DNA from 2 places in the Paenibacillus sp. 1182 genome. Region 2 is predicted to be linked to the other one. Evidence: riboswitches for the same ligand, from Rfam matches in the RefSeq annotation. Region 2 holds a riboswitch; the other holds the start of a gene.
What was found. A riboswitch is a leader RNA that binds a small molecule or an ion and turns the genes downstream of it on or off. The one in region 2 is predicted to bind S-adenosylmethionine.
Positions count from the first base shown of each region.

Region 1: another riboswitch for S-adenosylmethionine. It lies ahead of JOD82_RS17050 (methionine ABC transporter ATP-binding protein); the one in region 2 lies ahead of metA (homoserine O-acetyltransferase MetA).

Region 1 covers NZ_JAFICR010000008.1:94,023-101,595, forward strand. The annotation lists gene JOD82_RS17040 (UbiD family decarboxylase) at 1-1,312, shown strand, start outside; gene JOD82_RS17045 (Cthe_2314 family HEPN domain-containing protein) at 1,364-2,089, shown strand; SAM riboswitch class I at 2,215-2,355, shown strand; gene JOD82_RS17050 (methionine ABC transporter ATP-binding protein) at 2,492-3,514, shown strand; gene JOD82_RS17055 (methionine ABC transporter permease) at 3,511-4,179, shown strand; gene JOD82_RS17060 (MetQ/NlpA family ABC transporter substrate-binding protein) at 4,254-5,096, shown strand; gene JOD82_RS17065 (SDR family oxidoreductase) at 5,239-6,003, shown strand; gene JOD82_RS17070 (NifU family protein) at 6,096-6,341, opposite strand; gene JOD82_RS17075 (YuzB family protein) at 6,429-6,686, shown strand; gene JOD82_RS17080 (NAD(P)/FAD-dependent oxidoreductase) at 6,771-7,573, opposite strand, start outside.
Region 2 covers NZ_JAFICR010000010.1:220,474-228,046, reverse strand. The annotation lists gene JOD82_RS20410 (HRDC domain-containing protein) at 1-204, shown strand, start outside; gene corA (magnesium/cobalt transporter CorA) at 365-1,300, opposite strand; SAM riboswitch class I at 1,853-1,978, shown strand; gene metA (homoserine O-acetyltransferase MetA) at 2,097-3,014, shown strand; gene JOD82_RS20395 (PLP-dependent transferase) at 3,140-4,324, shown strand; gene JOD82_RS20390 (aminotransferase class I/II-fold pyridoxal phosphate-dependent enzyme) at 4,321-5,499, shown strand; gene mqnC (cyclic dehypoxanthinyl futalosine synthase) at 5,932-7,065, shown strand; gene JOD82_RS20380 (YitT family protein) at 7,161-7,573, opposite strand, start outside.

The DNA of each region.
Region 1 (7,573 bases), on a different contig from region 2:
TACCCTTCCACTCGTGTATACCGAGAAGCCAGGTCAGCCCAAGGATCATAATCTGGGGATGTACCGCATTCAGATTTATGATGATCAGACGACGGGCATTCACTGGCAAATTCATAAAGGCGGCGGTTTCCATTATCATGAAGCGGAGCTGCGTAATGAGCCGTTGCCTACGACGATTATCATCGGTGGCCCGCCTGCTCTGATTGCGTCTGCCATTGCTCCAGCACCGGAAAACTTGCCTGAGCTGTTGCTGGCTTCGCTTATTATGGGAGGCAAGCTGCCCATGACAGAGGACCCGCTTGGGGGTCATCGGATTCCAGCAGAAGCAGAATTTGCAATCAGCGGTTATGTGCCACCTCATGAACGCCGTCCGGAAGGCCCGTTTGGCGATCATTTTGGATATTATTCATTACAGCATGATTTCCCTGTATTTCATGTCAAACATATGCATCACCGCAAGGATGCCATTTATCCGGCAACTATTGTAGGTAAGCCTCGGCAAGAAGACTACTACCTCGGTGAGTTTTTGCAACGTCTGCTGTCGCCTGCCTATCCGCTTGTGATGCCTTCCGTCAAGTCCCTGTGGGCGTATGCGGAAACGGGCGTACATGCGCTGGCAGCGGCAGTCGTACGTGAAAGCTACTCCCGTGAAGCGCTTGTATCCGGTTTTACCATTTTGGGTCAAGGTCAATTGTCATTGACCAAGTTCCTGATGCTGACAGATCGAGTCATTGATTTATCTGACTTTAACCTGCTGTTAGAAACCATTCTGGAGCGATTTAATCCAGCAAGGGATTTATTTATTTTCAATCACACGTCACACGATACACTCGATTACACAGGCCGCAAGCTGAATCATGGCAGTAAGGCGATCCTGATGGGAATAGGTGAGCCTGTACGTGAATTGCCTCGTGCTTATGAGGGAGGCGATCTGCCGGGCATTCGTGAAATTGAGCCCTATTGCGGAGGGTGCCTCGTTGTGTCCGGCTCTTCCTTTGAGCAGGAGCCTGAACTCGCTGCGCGTGTATTGGAGCGATTAGCTGCGGGTGAGCAAGAGTGGCCGCTCGTTTTCATTGTGGACGATGCCAAGGAAGTCGTTCGCTCTCAAGCCTCGTTCCTGTGGACGGTATTCACTCGCTTTAACCCGGCTACGGATATGTACGCGGACAGCGAAGTGCGTTTGCATCATCTGAACTATAAGCTGCCGATTGTAGTGGATGCGCGTATGAAGCCGGGGTATCCGGATGAGGTGTTACCGCGTGAGGATATTGTTAAGCTTGTAGATCAACGATGGACAAGTTATTTCGCTTGACGCCCTAATTAAACCTACAGCCGGATTTTATATTTATAAGGAGGCGTAAGCATGATACGCAAGCTACTGGGTGAGCCGCCGCGTGTGAACAAGGGCATCCTGCTAGATGCCATGAATAGCATGTCAGATATGTTGAACCTGCTGGAACGGCAAATTCAGGCTGGTGGAGATCCGACCCACGATTTTCGGAAGGCGGATATTTTGACACGCGGTCTAATGTCATCTCTGGATGAACTGGAGCAGAGCCATCATGCTGCCGCCTTTTTCCGTATGAAAGTGAAAGCCGGATATGCTGAAGATATGAGTGAGGATGAAAAATCCGACTATGCATTGTATGTTTTCTTTTATAAAGATGGGTTTGTGAGGGTATTTTCCATTTTGGATAAGCTGGGCAACTGGCTAAATGATCTGTATGATTTAAAAACAGGGCAGTATAAGGCTCATTATTCGTATTTTACCGTGTTGCGGCAGCTCAAGTATCTCAAAATGCATCCTGTATTGACCGATAATTTAAATGATATCAAGGATACATACAACGATGCCATCAATCGGCTGCGTAAGCGGCGAAATACGGAGATACACTATATGAATACGGAAATGCAGGATGATCTCTGGCAACGACACCGAGCTTTGTATGGAAAAATCCAACTGGAGGATCTCGATCACCATTTGGAAGATTTGCAGCAGGGCTTGGAAATGGTGTGTCGGTCGTTGTCAATCGCCTTTACTTATACTGCGAAACAATGGGAGAACCGGGCAGTACGCCCAAAAATATGATAGAAAATATCCTTTGACAAAGCAATGTAAACTATCTATACTGAAACCTAGTTTCAGAAAAATGCTTGAATTATGTTTTTTTATATAAACTTAACGGACAGCTAAAGCTGGAGTTTAACATATTTTTCTTATCCAGAGAGGTGGAGGGACTGGCCCGATGAAGCCCGGCAACCCGTTTTTTTCCCGGTGTAATACACTGGGAGGGAACATGATGGTGCTAATTCCTACAAAACCGCTAGAGTTATAGCGATTTTGGCAGATGAGAAAAGGATCGCTAGGTGGGGCCCTTTTCATTCTGTGAAAGGGGCTCTTTTTTGTATAAATAAATAGCGATTTTATACAATCCTGAGAGATGACAACTGGTAAAAAGGGTAAGGAAGAAGTGAAGGGGGTCGCAGCACGTTGATAGAGCTTAAGCAGTTAACCAAGCATTATGGCAAAGGCAACCGACGCGTTAATGCGCTGTCTGGGTTGAATCTTTCTATAAAGCGTGGAGAAATATTCGGAGTGATTGGTCACTCCGGAGCGGGGAAAAGTACATTGATCCGCTGTATTAATTTATTGGAACGCCCTACTTCAGGTGAAGTATGGGTAGACGGGGTAAACCTCACTACTGTGAATCAATCCCAGTTACAAATGCAGCGCCGAAAAATCGGAATGATTTTTCAGCATTTTAATTTGTTGTCTTCGGCGACGGTATATGACAATATTGCATTTCCGTTGCGGCTGGTAAACACGCCCAAGCAGAAGTTGGACCAGAAGGTCCGTGAACTGCTGGAACTGGTGGGTCTCGAAGAGCACAGTGGAAAATATCCGTCACAGCTCTCAGGTGGACAGAAACAGCGGGTAGGAATTGCGCGGGCGTTGGCTAGTGATCCTCATGTATTGCTGTGTGACGAAGCGACTTCTGCGCTTGATCCGCAGACGACGGGGTCTATCCTGAAATTGCTGCTGGATATTAATCAGCGATTTAATTTAACCATCGTGCTGATTACACATGAAATGCATGTCATTCAAAGCATCTGTGATAAAGTTGGCGTCATTCATCAGGGTGACATCGTGGAGCAAGGTCCGGTGGCGGAAGTATTTTTGAAGCCACAGCACCAGGTAACCAAGGACTTTATCCAGCGGGAGTCAGAACATCCCGAGGAGTTGCAAGCAGCGATTGCGGCAGCAGGTGGCGGCGAGTCGGCACAGGTGGTGCGTATCTCCTTTTTGGGCAGCAAAACATATGATGCGATTCTGTCGCGTACGGCTCGAAGCACTGGGGTTGATTTTGCGATCTTGCAGGGAACCATATCTACGATTAAAAATGTACCCTATGGTCAGCTAATCGTTCGTTTTGAAGGAAATCATGAGGATATAGAGCATACGCTGCGCGAAGTGTCTGGGCAAGGACTTGATGTGGAGGTGATCGGACAATGAGCGAACTTGATTTTTCACAAGTGAGTTGGGAAGAGCTAGGGAATTCTACTATGGAAACCCTTCAGATGCTCGGTGCATCCGCATTGTTCACCCTCATTATTGGTTTGCCGCTCGGCATATTATTGTTTCTGGCGAGCCGCTCCTCGTTGACTCTGATGAAGGTGATATACATTGTATTATCATTCATCGTTAACATTTTACGTTCCGTGCCATTTATCATTTTGATCGTTGCACTTATTCCTTTTACACGATCGCTGGTAGGTACCTCGACCGGGGTGTTGGGAACCATCCCACCATTGGTTATCGGGGCTGCCCCATTCTTCGCACGTCTTGTCGAAACGTCTCTGCGTGAAGTGGACAAGGGTGTCATTGAAGCCGCACAAGCAATGGGGGCCTCGACAGGACAAATTATCCGGCGTGTGCTGTTACGTGAGGCACTTCCGGGACTGCTAGCCGCATTAACCATTACCGTCGTTACACTCGTATCCTACACGGCAATGTCCGGGATGATCGGGGGCGGTGGACTGGGTACACTGGCTATCAACTACGGCTATTATCGTTATGAAACGGCTGTAATGATCGTTGCGGTCGTGCTGATGGTCGTATTGGTTCAATTGCTGCAAATGGCGGGAGACCGTCTCGTGCGGCATTATACTCGAAAATAGGGAAAACATATAGATATCCTTATTGATCAGGACGTCTGCTCCTGAATATTACAAATTATTGGAGGGGTAATAACATGAAGAAATGGGTATTGGCTGTATTAAGCTTGACATTAATTGCGGTGCTGGCTGCTTGCGGCACAAAGAGCACAACATCGGATACAAACAATGCGGCCGAAAATACAGGCGGATCACCACGTGAAGTGGAGCTGAAAGTTGGAGCTTCTCCTGTGCCGCATGCGGAAATTTTGGAAGCAATCAAACCTCAGTTGGAAAAAGAAGGGGTTCGTCTCCAAGTCGTTCAGTTTAACGACTATGTACAGCCGAACGTTCAATTGTTTGACAAGCAGTTGGATGCTAACTTCTATCAACATGTACCTTACTTGAATGTTATGAACAAAGAGCGCAAAATGAATTTGGTTTCTGTGGGCGCGGTTCACCTGGAGCCTTTCGGCATCTACTCCCAAAAATATAAAAAGCTTGATGAACTCCCAGATGGCGCAACGGTAGCCATTCCGAACGATGCAACAAACGGAGGCCGTGCATTGTTGTTGTTGGAAAAACAAGGTCTGATCAAGCTGAAAGACGCAAGCAACATTGAAGCTACGGTAAAAGATATTACTGAAAATAAGAAAAACCTGAAATTCAAGGAGCTGGAAGCGGCTATGCTGCCACGTCAGTTGCCTGAAGTGGACATTGCGTTGATCAACACGAACTACGCTCTGGAAGCTAAGCTGAACCCGACGAAGGATGCACTGGCACTGGAAGATAAAGATTCTCCATATGCTAACGTTCTGGTAGCTCGTCCTGATAATAAAGATTCTGAAGCGATTCAGAAGCTGCTTAAAGCTTTGCAATCCCCAGAAACTAAAAAATTCATTGAAGATAAATACCAAGGCGCAATTATCCCGGCATTTTAAGTAGGGAACGAGAACACATTGCACGCAAACCCCAGATTCTCTTGAACAAGAGGACTGGGGTTTCTTTTGGATAGAGTTGTAGGGGAAGCTTAAATATTTTATACTTGGGGGTGACCGTTCTCTGTGAACAGGAGGAAAATTGTTGAGAGATAAAGTCGCATTCATAACGGGTAGTGCCAAAGGTTTAGGTAAAACGACCGCTCTGCGTCTGGCGAATGAAGGCTGTAATATTGCGCTGAATTATGTGCATAGCCAAGCAGAAGCCGAAGCGCTTAAGCGGGTGATTGAGTCTAAGGGAGTACGCTGCCTGTCTTTACAAGGGGATATCACTGTTCAGAAAGATATCACGAGGCTGATTGGTGAAGTCCAGGATCGGCTAGGCGGAGTCGATATTATGGTGAACAATGCTGGACCGTTCATCCGGGAACGCCGCCTGTTTGCGGATTACAGTGTAGCTGAGATTCATACCATGATACAAGGGAATCTGGTCGGTACCATGTTGCTGGATCATTTGGTATTGCCTCACATGCGTAGCCAGCAATGGGGACGTATTATTCATTTTGGCTTTGGTCATGCTGGAGAAGCGAGGGCTTGGCCGCATCGCGCCGTCTACGCAGCCGCCAAGGTGGGGCTGGTGTCTTTTACGAAGTCACTGGCTGTAGAGGAGGCTCCTTATGGCATCACGGTCAATATGATCTGTCCAGGGGATATTCGAGGAGCAAATAAGGAAATGTCAATCGCCGATGTCATCGGCATGCAGGATAAAGAGACACCGCGTGGGCGTCCGGGGAGCGGAGAGGACATTGCGCGAGTGATCGCCTATTTGTGTGAGGAGCATTCGGATTTTATAACAGGCAATATTATGGATGTATCGGGAGGATTGGACCCCATTCGGCCAACCATATAAGCTTGAGTGATCCCTCAGACGCTGTAACACAAAAAAGAGTCTTGAGCTTCGTTACCGAAGTCAAGACTCTCATGATCATTATGCATCAAGCATTAAAATACTTGTACCACTTCTTGGACGCCGTCGACTTCTTCGAGAAGAGCGCGTTCAATCCCTGCTTTCAGCGTGATTGTGGAACTTGGGCAACTGCCGCAAGCACCTACCAGCTTCAGCTTAACGATGCCGTCTTCAACGTCAACCAGCTCAACGTCGCCGCCATCGCGTTGCAGGAACGGACGGAGCTTATCCAGTACATCTGCTACTTCATCATACATTTGAACGCTTTGTGTTTCGCTCATTAGAATTCAACTCCTTTCCTATACCTTTATTATTATATTACAAAGCGGGCCAAATTAAAATGCCCGTCATCCAAAGCAGGTGAAAAAATGTTAAGACCTATTATTGAGTTTTGCACCAGTAATATGCATTGGGGCACTGATGAAATCATGTCCAAGCTGGAACAGAATCCAGATTATGATGTGATTGAATACGGCTGCCTAAGCAATTGCGGTCAGTGTAACGCGGAACCCTATGCGATGGTCAATGGTGAGATTGTATCCGCAGATTCAGCAGAGCTTCTGTACGAAGTGATTATGAACAAAATTAAGGAAGCTGAAGCATGGGATAACCTAGACTTGGATTGAAATATAATGCTCTGTTAGCCCATACACGCAATATACAAAGAAGACCTGCTTTGGGAGCGGGTCTTCTTTGTTTGTTTAGCATGATCAGCCAAAATGGCGTTTGGACTTCCAGAGCACACCGCTTTTAAGCAGGCGTGGTACACGGCCGCGCAATGAAGTGCTGCCCATAAAGCCATAGCCGAACCCGGCCTTCTTGCCAAGTGCGCCTAATGTACCGCGCAGCTTTAAAGGATGCGGGTGAGGCGTTTGACCTTTCCATAGATCACGTACAATATGTGCGATTTGTTCCCCTTGCACCTCTGCTGCCTGAGCGCTTGGAGAGTAGGGAAGGCTCGCACAGTCTCCGACCACATATACCTCTGGATGATCTGGTATTTGGTAGTAATCGTTGAGCACGATACGACCCTGAGGGTCTTTAGGGACAGCTAAATCCTGCACGATTTTTACTGGCTGAATCCCGGCCGTCCATACCACTGCATCCGTTACAATTTGCTCGTCACGGTTATAAATAGCCCCCGGCTCAATACGAGAAACCGCAACATGGTTCAGGGCATTAACCTGATGCTCCTTGAACCAAGCATGTACATAGGCAGACAAACGTTGCGGGAATGCTGACAGCACCCGCTCGCCCCGATCCATAATGGTAATATTCAAATCCGTGCGGCTTTCACGTAACTCCGCTGCAATCTCAACACCGCTAAGACCGCCGCCTACAATATGGACATGTCCATATGGCTTGATTTCGTTCAAGCGCAGATAGGTTTGGCGGGTATGGTTAAACGACTGGATCGTACAGCTGTGTTCTTCAGCCCCCGGTGTATTGTGAAAGCGGTCGGTACAACCCAACGCAATGACAAGCTGATCATAGGGCAAGGGTTCACCGTCTT
Region 2 (7,573 bases):
TTGGTGAATGTATCTGAGGCGGAGCAGGCAGCTATCTGGTCTGCTTATGAAGAGTTGGGGGATACGTTGCTCAAGCCCGTCATGCTGAAAGTGTATGGGGAAGAAAAGGCAACCGAAACAGGACTGGATCAGATTTATGAGCGTCTGCGTCTGATCCGTATACGGTTTCGTCATCAGCAGGTACCCGACCGACATGTTGGATAATATAGAACTATTTGGATAAAGATGGGTATTGAAGTATATTCAGGGTCCAACATACTAAAAAGCAGCAGCCAGTTCCTCACAGGACACGGCTGCTGCTTTTTATGACCAAGCTTGAAAATAGAAAAAAGTATCCAATTTGATACTTTTTCCCCTTTTATTTTTAAACCCAGTCTTTCTTACGGAAAATACAGAACATACTGACGCCTAATGCCACCATAATACCAATGACGACAAAATAGCCATAACGTGTATGAAGCTCAGGCATATTATCGAAGTTCATCCCATATATTCCGGTAATGACCGTCAATGGCATAAATACGGTCGTAATTGCTGTAAACACACGCATAATTTCATTGGCACGGTTGGCGATACTGGATTGATAAGCTTCTCGAAGGTTACCCATCAAGTCGCGGTAAGTTTCGAAAGTCTCCGAAATTTTCACAGCATTTTCATAAATGTCGCTAAAATATTTTTGCAATTGATCGTCGATGAGCCGCAAATCCCGCTTGTTCAGGGTATTGATGACTTCTTTTTGCGGGCCCAACACTTTTTTCAGCCACAGAATCTCACTGCGTAAGCCGATGATTTCGTTCAAATGCGACTTTTTCGTATGCATTAGAATATCTTCTTCCAGCTTTTCAATGCGGACCTCAATCCGGTCACCAACCAGAAAATAGTTGTCAACAATTAAGTCGACCAACAGATACATAAAACGGTCAGGCTGGCTGACTTCTTGCTCCCACAGCATAGGCTTGAGGGTACGAAGCTCATTGATTTTCTGCTTGGTCACCGTAATGATAAAATGGCGGCCGAGAAAAATGTTCAAAGCTCGCAAAAATATTTCTTCATCATCAAAACGAATGCTATTTACAACGATAAAATAATGGCTTTCATAAATTTCAATCTTCGGACGCTGTTCTTCTTCACTCAAACAGTCTTCTACTGCAAGATCATGCATGGAAAATAAAGGCTGGAGCACTGCCAAATCATCGACATCGGCATCAATCCAATAAAAACCTTCTGCCGGTGCAGTAAGCGCCATTTCAATTTCTTCGACAGGGGTAAAAACCCCGTTGTTGACCAAACGGATTTTCATATACGTCACTCCTTATGCTCCGCCGTAACGGAAATACGTTTACCTTAAGCATAAGGAATGGACTCAGTTAGCCAGTTAGCCGGTGCGGGTAAGCGTGCACTCTCATCAAAAGCCGGAGGCTTTTGGAGCATGCAGAGCCTGGCGTCCCGTCTTTCGGCAAGCTGAAGTCATTCCTATGCTGTTGTTCAGGGATCGCCGCCTATTCGGACTCGGGTCGCCTTCCATTCCGGATTCACCTCTCAAATGTTCTTTTTTTAGATTGCCACAGTATCGCAGGAAACACTCAAGTCTGCACTACTGCTCCATATTTTTGCCTAATAGCACTTGTATAGTATAACGCTCGGCCTACGGCCTTTCAAGCGCAAAATCATGGGCAAAATCAACAGTAGTGTCAAGAGCTTCAGCGATAGGAGGGATATGATTTAACCTATGGAAAAGGTAGACAAAATGTGAATGCAGGTTACAAATTTGCAAGTCCCATCTTGACGAAGCCCAGCCGATGCATTAAAGTGAACAACAAGAACTTTGTGAACCCAAAATGAATATAGCGAAATCTTATCAAGAGCAGGTGGAGGGACTAGCCCGATGATACCCGGCAACCGGCGATTTTAATCGCACGGTGCTAATTCTTGCAGGACGCGCGCTTTGTACAAAGCGCGTTGCCCTGACAGATGAGAGAGGCGCATATGGATACAAATATGACCTTTCTCTAACCAGAGAAAGGTCTTTTTATTATATGCCCGGCATCTCAACAAGACGATTTTCGCAAAACTTACCGAACAAGGAGTGAGTTTACATGCCGATTAAAATCCCAGACACATTACCTGCTAAGGAAGTGCTGGAGGGCGAAAATATTTTCGTAATGGATGAAAGCTTGGCTTATCATCAGGATATTCGTCCGTTGCGTATCGCCATTTTGAATTTAATGCCTACAAAGGAAACGACGGAAACCCAACTGTTGCGCCTGGTCGGCAATACGCCGTTGCAAGTGGATGTCACGCTGGTGCATATGAAGTCTCATGTATCCAAAAATACATCGCAAGAATATTTGAACATGTTCTATAAAACGTTTGACGAGATCAAGAACAGTCGTTTTGACGGCATGGTCATTACAGGAGCCCCGGTTGAACAGCTTGAGTTTGAGGATGTGAACTACTGGGAGGAAATCCGGCAAATCTTTGAATGGACGAAAACGAATGTAACTTCTACCATGCATATCTGTTGGGCCTCACAGGCAGGCTTATACCATCATTTCGATGTCCCTAAATATGGGCTCGACTACAAATGCTTCGGTGTATTTCCACACACCGTGATTAAACCTAAAGTAAAATTGTTACGCGGCTTTGATGAACTGTTTTATGCTCCTCATTCCAGGCATACGGAGGTTCGTCGGGAAGATATTGATCATATCGCCGAATTAGAAGTTTTATCCGAATCCGAAGAAGCTGGAGTGTACCTCGTAGCCACGCTTGACGGTAAACAAATTTTTGTAACTGGGCATTCTGAATATGACCCGCTTTCACTGAAATGGGAATACGACCGCGATGTAGCCAAAGGAATGGATATTGAAGTCCCCAAAAATTATTTTCCTAATGATGATCCTGAGCGCACCCCCCCCTCAATTTGGCGGGCGCACGCCAATTTATTATTCTCGAATTGGCTGAACTATTATGTATACCAAGAAACACCTTATGATATCGGGCCCCAGATTTAAAAAAGGAGCATGTAGTTTACCTTTGTAGAGTATCACCTTGCAGTAGCGCAGCAGTATAGTCTTTGACATCCATTTTTGCAGGATTGGTTATAGCACCCACTATGGAAGTTAACAGGAGGATTCATATGAGTGAGAAACAGTGGAAAATCGAAAGTAGATTGGCACAAATCGGTTCAGTAGAAGAGCCAGTAACCGGGGCTGTTAATTACCCGATTTACCAATCTACGGCGTTCCGCCATCCCCGTCTGGGTCAAAGCACAGGATTTGATTACATTCGGACGATCAATCCCACGCGAAAGGTACTGGAAGAGGCTTCTGCTGCACTTGAATCGGGTGATGCAGGCTTTGCATGCAGCTCAGGTATGGCGGCGCTGCAAACGGTATTTGCATTGTTTGGACAGGGAGATCATCTCATAGTATCGCTGGATCTGTATGGCGGGACGTATCGTTTGCTGGAGCGTATTTTGTCTAAATTTGGTGTGACAGCCAGTTATGTGGATACGAACGATCTTGAAGCGCTCGAACAGTCATGTCGACCGAATACCAAAGCTGTATTCATAGAAACGCCTACAAATCCGTTAATGATGATTACTGATATTCGAGCGGTGGCTAAATGGGCATCACAACATCAGTTGCTTACCATTGTAGATAATACGCTGCTAACGCCATATTTCCAGCGGCCATTGGAACTGGGCGCGGATATTGTGGTACATAGCGCAACCAAATATTTGGGCGGACACAATGATGTGCTGGCAGGGTTGATCGTAACCAAAGGCAAAGAGCTATCAGCTGAAATTGCATTCCTGCACAATTCCATAGGGGCAGTGCTTTCCCCAAGCGATTGCTACCAGTTAATGAAGGGCATGAAGACGTTAGCGCTGCGTATGGACCGGCACGAGCATAATGCAACAGTGCTGTCTAACTATTTACTGACGCATCCGGCTGTGGCGGAAGTATTTTATCCAGCTCTAGAAGGCCATCCAGGTCGTGAGATTCAAAATAAACAATCCAGCGGAAATACGGGTATCTTTTCCTTTAAAGTAAAGGATGCTCGTTATGTGGAACCTTTGCTTCGTCACATTAAGCTCATTGCGTTTGCGGAAAGTCTCGGCGGTGTGGAATCGTTAATGACCTATCCCGCTGTGCAGACACATGCGGACATACCAGCAGAAATTCGGGATGCAGTCGGGGTAGATGACAGGCTGTTGCGTTTCTCCGTAGGCATTGAGCATACAGACGACCTAATTGAAGATTTACGTTCGGCGTTGGAAGCGGCACGTCAAGAAGTAGAAGGAGGAGAGCTGCAATGATAGAGGATGCGAGGAGGATCGGGCAGGATCTGAACAAAGAGCGGAAGTTCGCTACCAAGCTGCTGCATTTTGGCTCTGAAATTGACAGCGTTACGGGGGCATCGAGCGTCCCGATCTATCAAGCTTCTACCTTCCACCATCACGATATTTTTAATCCTCCACAGCATGACTATAGCCGTTCAGGTAATCCGACACGACAAGCTTTGGAGGATTATATCGCTTTATTAGAAGGCGGGGCGTGCGGTTTTGCCTTTGCATCAGGTATGGCGGCCATCTCTACTACATTTATGCTCTTGTCTGCTGGAGATCATGTCATTGTTTCCGAGGACGTATATGGAGGAACATATCGACTGCTGACCTCCATTTTGAAACGGATGAATATCGAAACGACCTTCGTCGACATGACGGACCTCAACCTTGTGAAAGATGCGTTGCAGGAGAATACAAGGGCTGTATATATGGAAACTCCGTCCAATCCGACACTCAAAATTACCGATGTGGCAGGAATAACTTCTTGGGCACAGGACAACGGGCTTTTAACGTTATTGGATAATACTTTTATGACACCTTATTATCAACGTCCGATTGAGCAGGGAGTTGATATTGTATTGCACAGTGCGACCAAGTTTCTGGGCGGACACAGCGATGTGCTGGCAGGACTTGCGGTAGCACGTACCGAATCGTTGGGAAGACAAATCAAGCAGCTCCAAAATGGACTGGGTACCGTGTTGGCTCCGCAGGAGTCATGGTTGCTCATGCGCGGTATGAAGACACTGGAGGCTCGTATGGCTCACAGCGAAAAGAGCGCAGCGAAGCTCGCTAACTGGCTGAACGAGCGCAACGACATTGAGGCGGTATACTACCCGGGTCTGGAGAATCATCCAGGGCGTGAAGTTCATGAGCGCCAATCCAGCGGTTATGGTGCAGTGATATCTTTTGATGTGGGTTCTGGTGAGCGTGCAAAAGAAGTCCTCAGTCGCGTACGTATTCCAATTGTAGCGGTGAGTCTGGGAGCTGTGGAAAGCATCTTGTCGTATCCGGCGATGATGTCACATGCGGCTATGCCCCATAGTGTACGATTGGAGCGCGGGATTACGAACGGACTGCTCCGTTTCTCCGTAGGTTTGGAGGATATTGACGACCTGATCAGTGATCTGGATGAGGCGCTGCGCTAGAGCGTTAGCACATCCGCAGCATCTTTGTCGTTTTCACGCTGAGAGCAAATATGTACAGTACTAAACAGCAAGTTTCCAGTATTTCAGGAGGCTTGCTGTTTTCTATAAAATAACATGAACGACAGTGTGAAAAAAGACACTTTTCAGTTCTGTTTTCTTATTTTTTGGCTATATGCAACGTTGAGATAAGCTTGGCAGTTGCCTGTTTTCCTAGGTGAAAAGCAGAAAAAAGCGGGAATAAGTATGGTTGCTTACCTAAAGATATGTTAGTATTATCATTAGGTTTTACTATGCTAAATAGCACAGACAACATACAAGGCTAGTCATGAACATACATTACGGCAGGGTTCGAACGCAGGTTTGTGAAAGCATTCTCGTTCATAAGTCCTGTCGTTCATTTCGTCGCCCTGTGACAGCGAAGGAGGATACACCATGAGTGTAATCGACCATATTTTAGATAAAGCCCTACGCGGCGAACGCCTGAATTTAGAGGATACCGTTGCTTTGTTCGAATCAGACGAGGTAGAAAAAATCGGTCATGCGGCGAATAAAGTCATGAATCGCATGCATCCCGATCCCGTTAAAACCTTCGTTATCGGACGAAATATTAACTATACAAACGTGTGTGACGTATACTGTCGCTTCTGCGCTTTTTATCGTAGACCAGGTTCTGATGAAGGTTATGTTTTGCCGGATGAGGTGATCTTTCAGAAGATCAAGGAAACGCAGGAAGTAGGTGGCACCGAAATTCTAATGCAAGGCGGTGTGAACCCGAATCTGCCGTTCAGTTATTATACCGATTTGCTGAAAGATATCAAGGAGCGTTTTCCCGATATTACGATGCACTCCTTCTCGCCAGCTGAAATTCACAAAATGAAGGAGAAATCTGGTCTTTCTATGGAAGAAACAATCCGCGCCATTCATGAAGCTGGATTGGATTCGCTTCCGGGCGGAGGTGGAGAAATTTTGGATGACCGCACACGCCGCAAAATTAGCCGTCTCAAAGGCTCTTGGCGTGATTGGATGGATGTCATGCAAACGGCTCATAAGGTTGGGATGAACACGACTGCTACGATGGTTATTGGCTTTGGCGAGTTGATGGAGGAGCGTGCGCTGCATTTGTTGCGTGTTCGTGATGCTCAGGACGAATGCATTGAAAACAAATATAATTCTGAAGGATTTTTGGCCTTTATTCCTTGGACCTTCCAGCCAGACAATACCAACCTGAAGAAGGAACGTCAGACGCCGGAGGAATATCTGAAGACCGTTGCGATCAGTCGTCTTGTATTGGATAACATCAAGCATATTCAATCCTCATGGGTAACTATGGGACCTGAAATCGGTAAAAAATCGTTGTACTACGGTTGCGATGATTTTGGTAGCACCATGATTGAGGAAAACGTAGTTTCCGCTGCAGGCGCAACGTATAAGGTTAACATTGAATCCATTTTACAGTTGATCCGCGAGACGGGTCACATTCCGGCACAGCGTAATACCCGTTATGATATTATTCGTACTTTTGACAGTGCCAGCAGTATTGAACATGATTTTATCATGCAGAATTAATATCCGTTAATATAGTGTTCATTACAAAACGCCTATCTGTACTAATCGTTATACATAGATTAGTGCAGATAAGCGTTTTTTGATGTGTTACTTTGCTATGCTTTCCATCGTTTCATATACATGATCTCAGCTTGCGGGTCTGCCATTTGGATGACTGCCTTAAAGCGCTGCAAATCCAACAGATGAACGCTGTAAACGATGACCATTTGTTCTTTTTTATCCTCAGATTCGCTTTTGATCTTGCCCTCTATCTGGGCAGAGCCTTCAACAGGCGTGCTGTGTATACGCAACCTGCGATATATAGCATCCTCGACGGTTGGCTGCTTCTTGCTGACAACACAAACCATACGCGTCAGACCGGTAAACATCAGCCGGGTCGTTTCGTAGGCGGCGAGGCAGGATAAGGCTGAATATAGAGCTGGCTCCCAGCCTAGCACAAAGCCAGCTGTAATGAGCAGCAGACCGTTACATAGCATAACAATCTGTATTAACGGAATCTTGCGGTGTG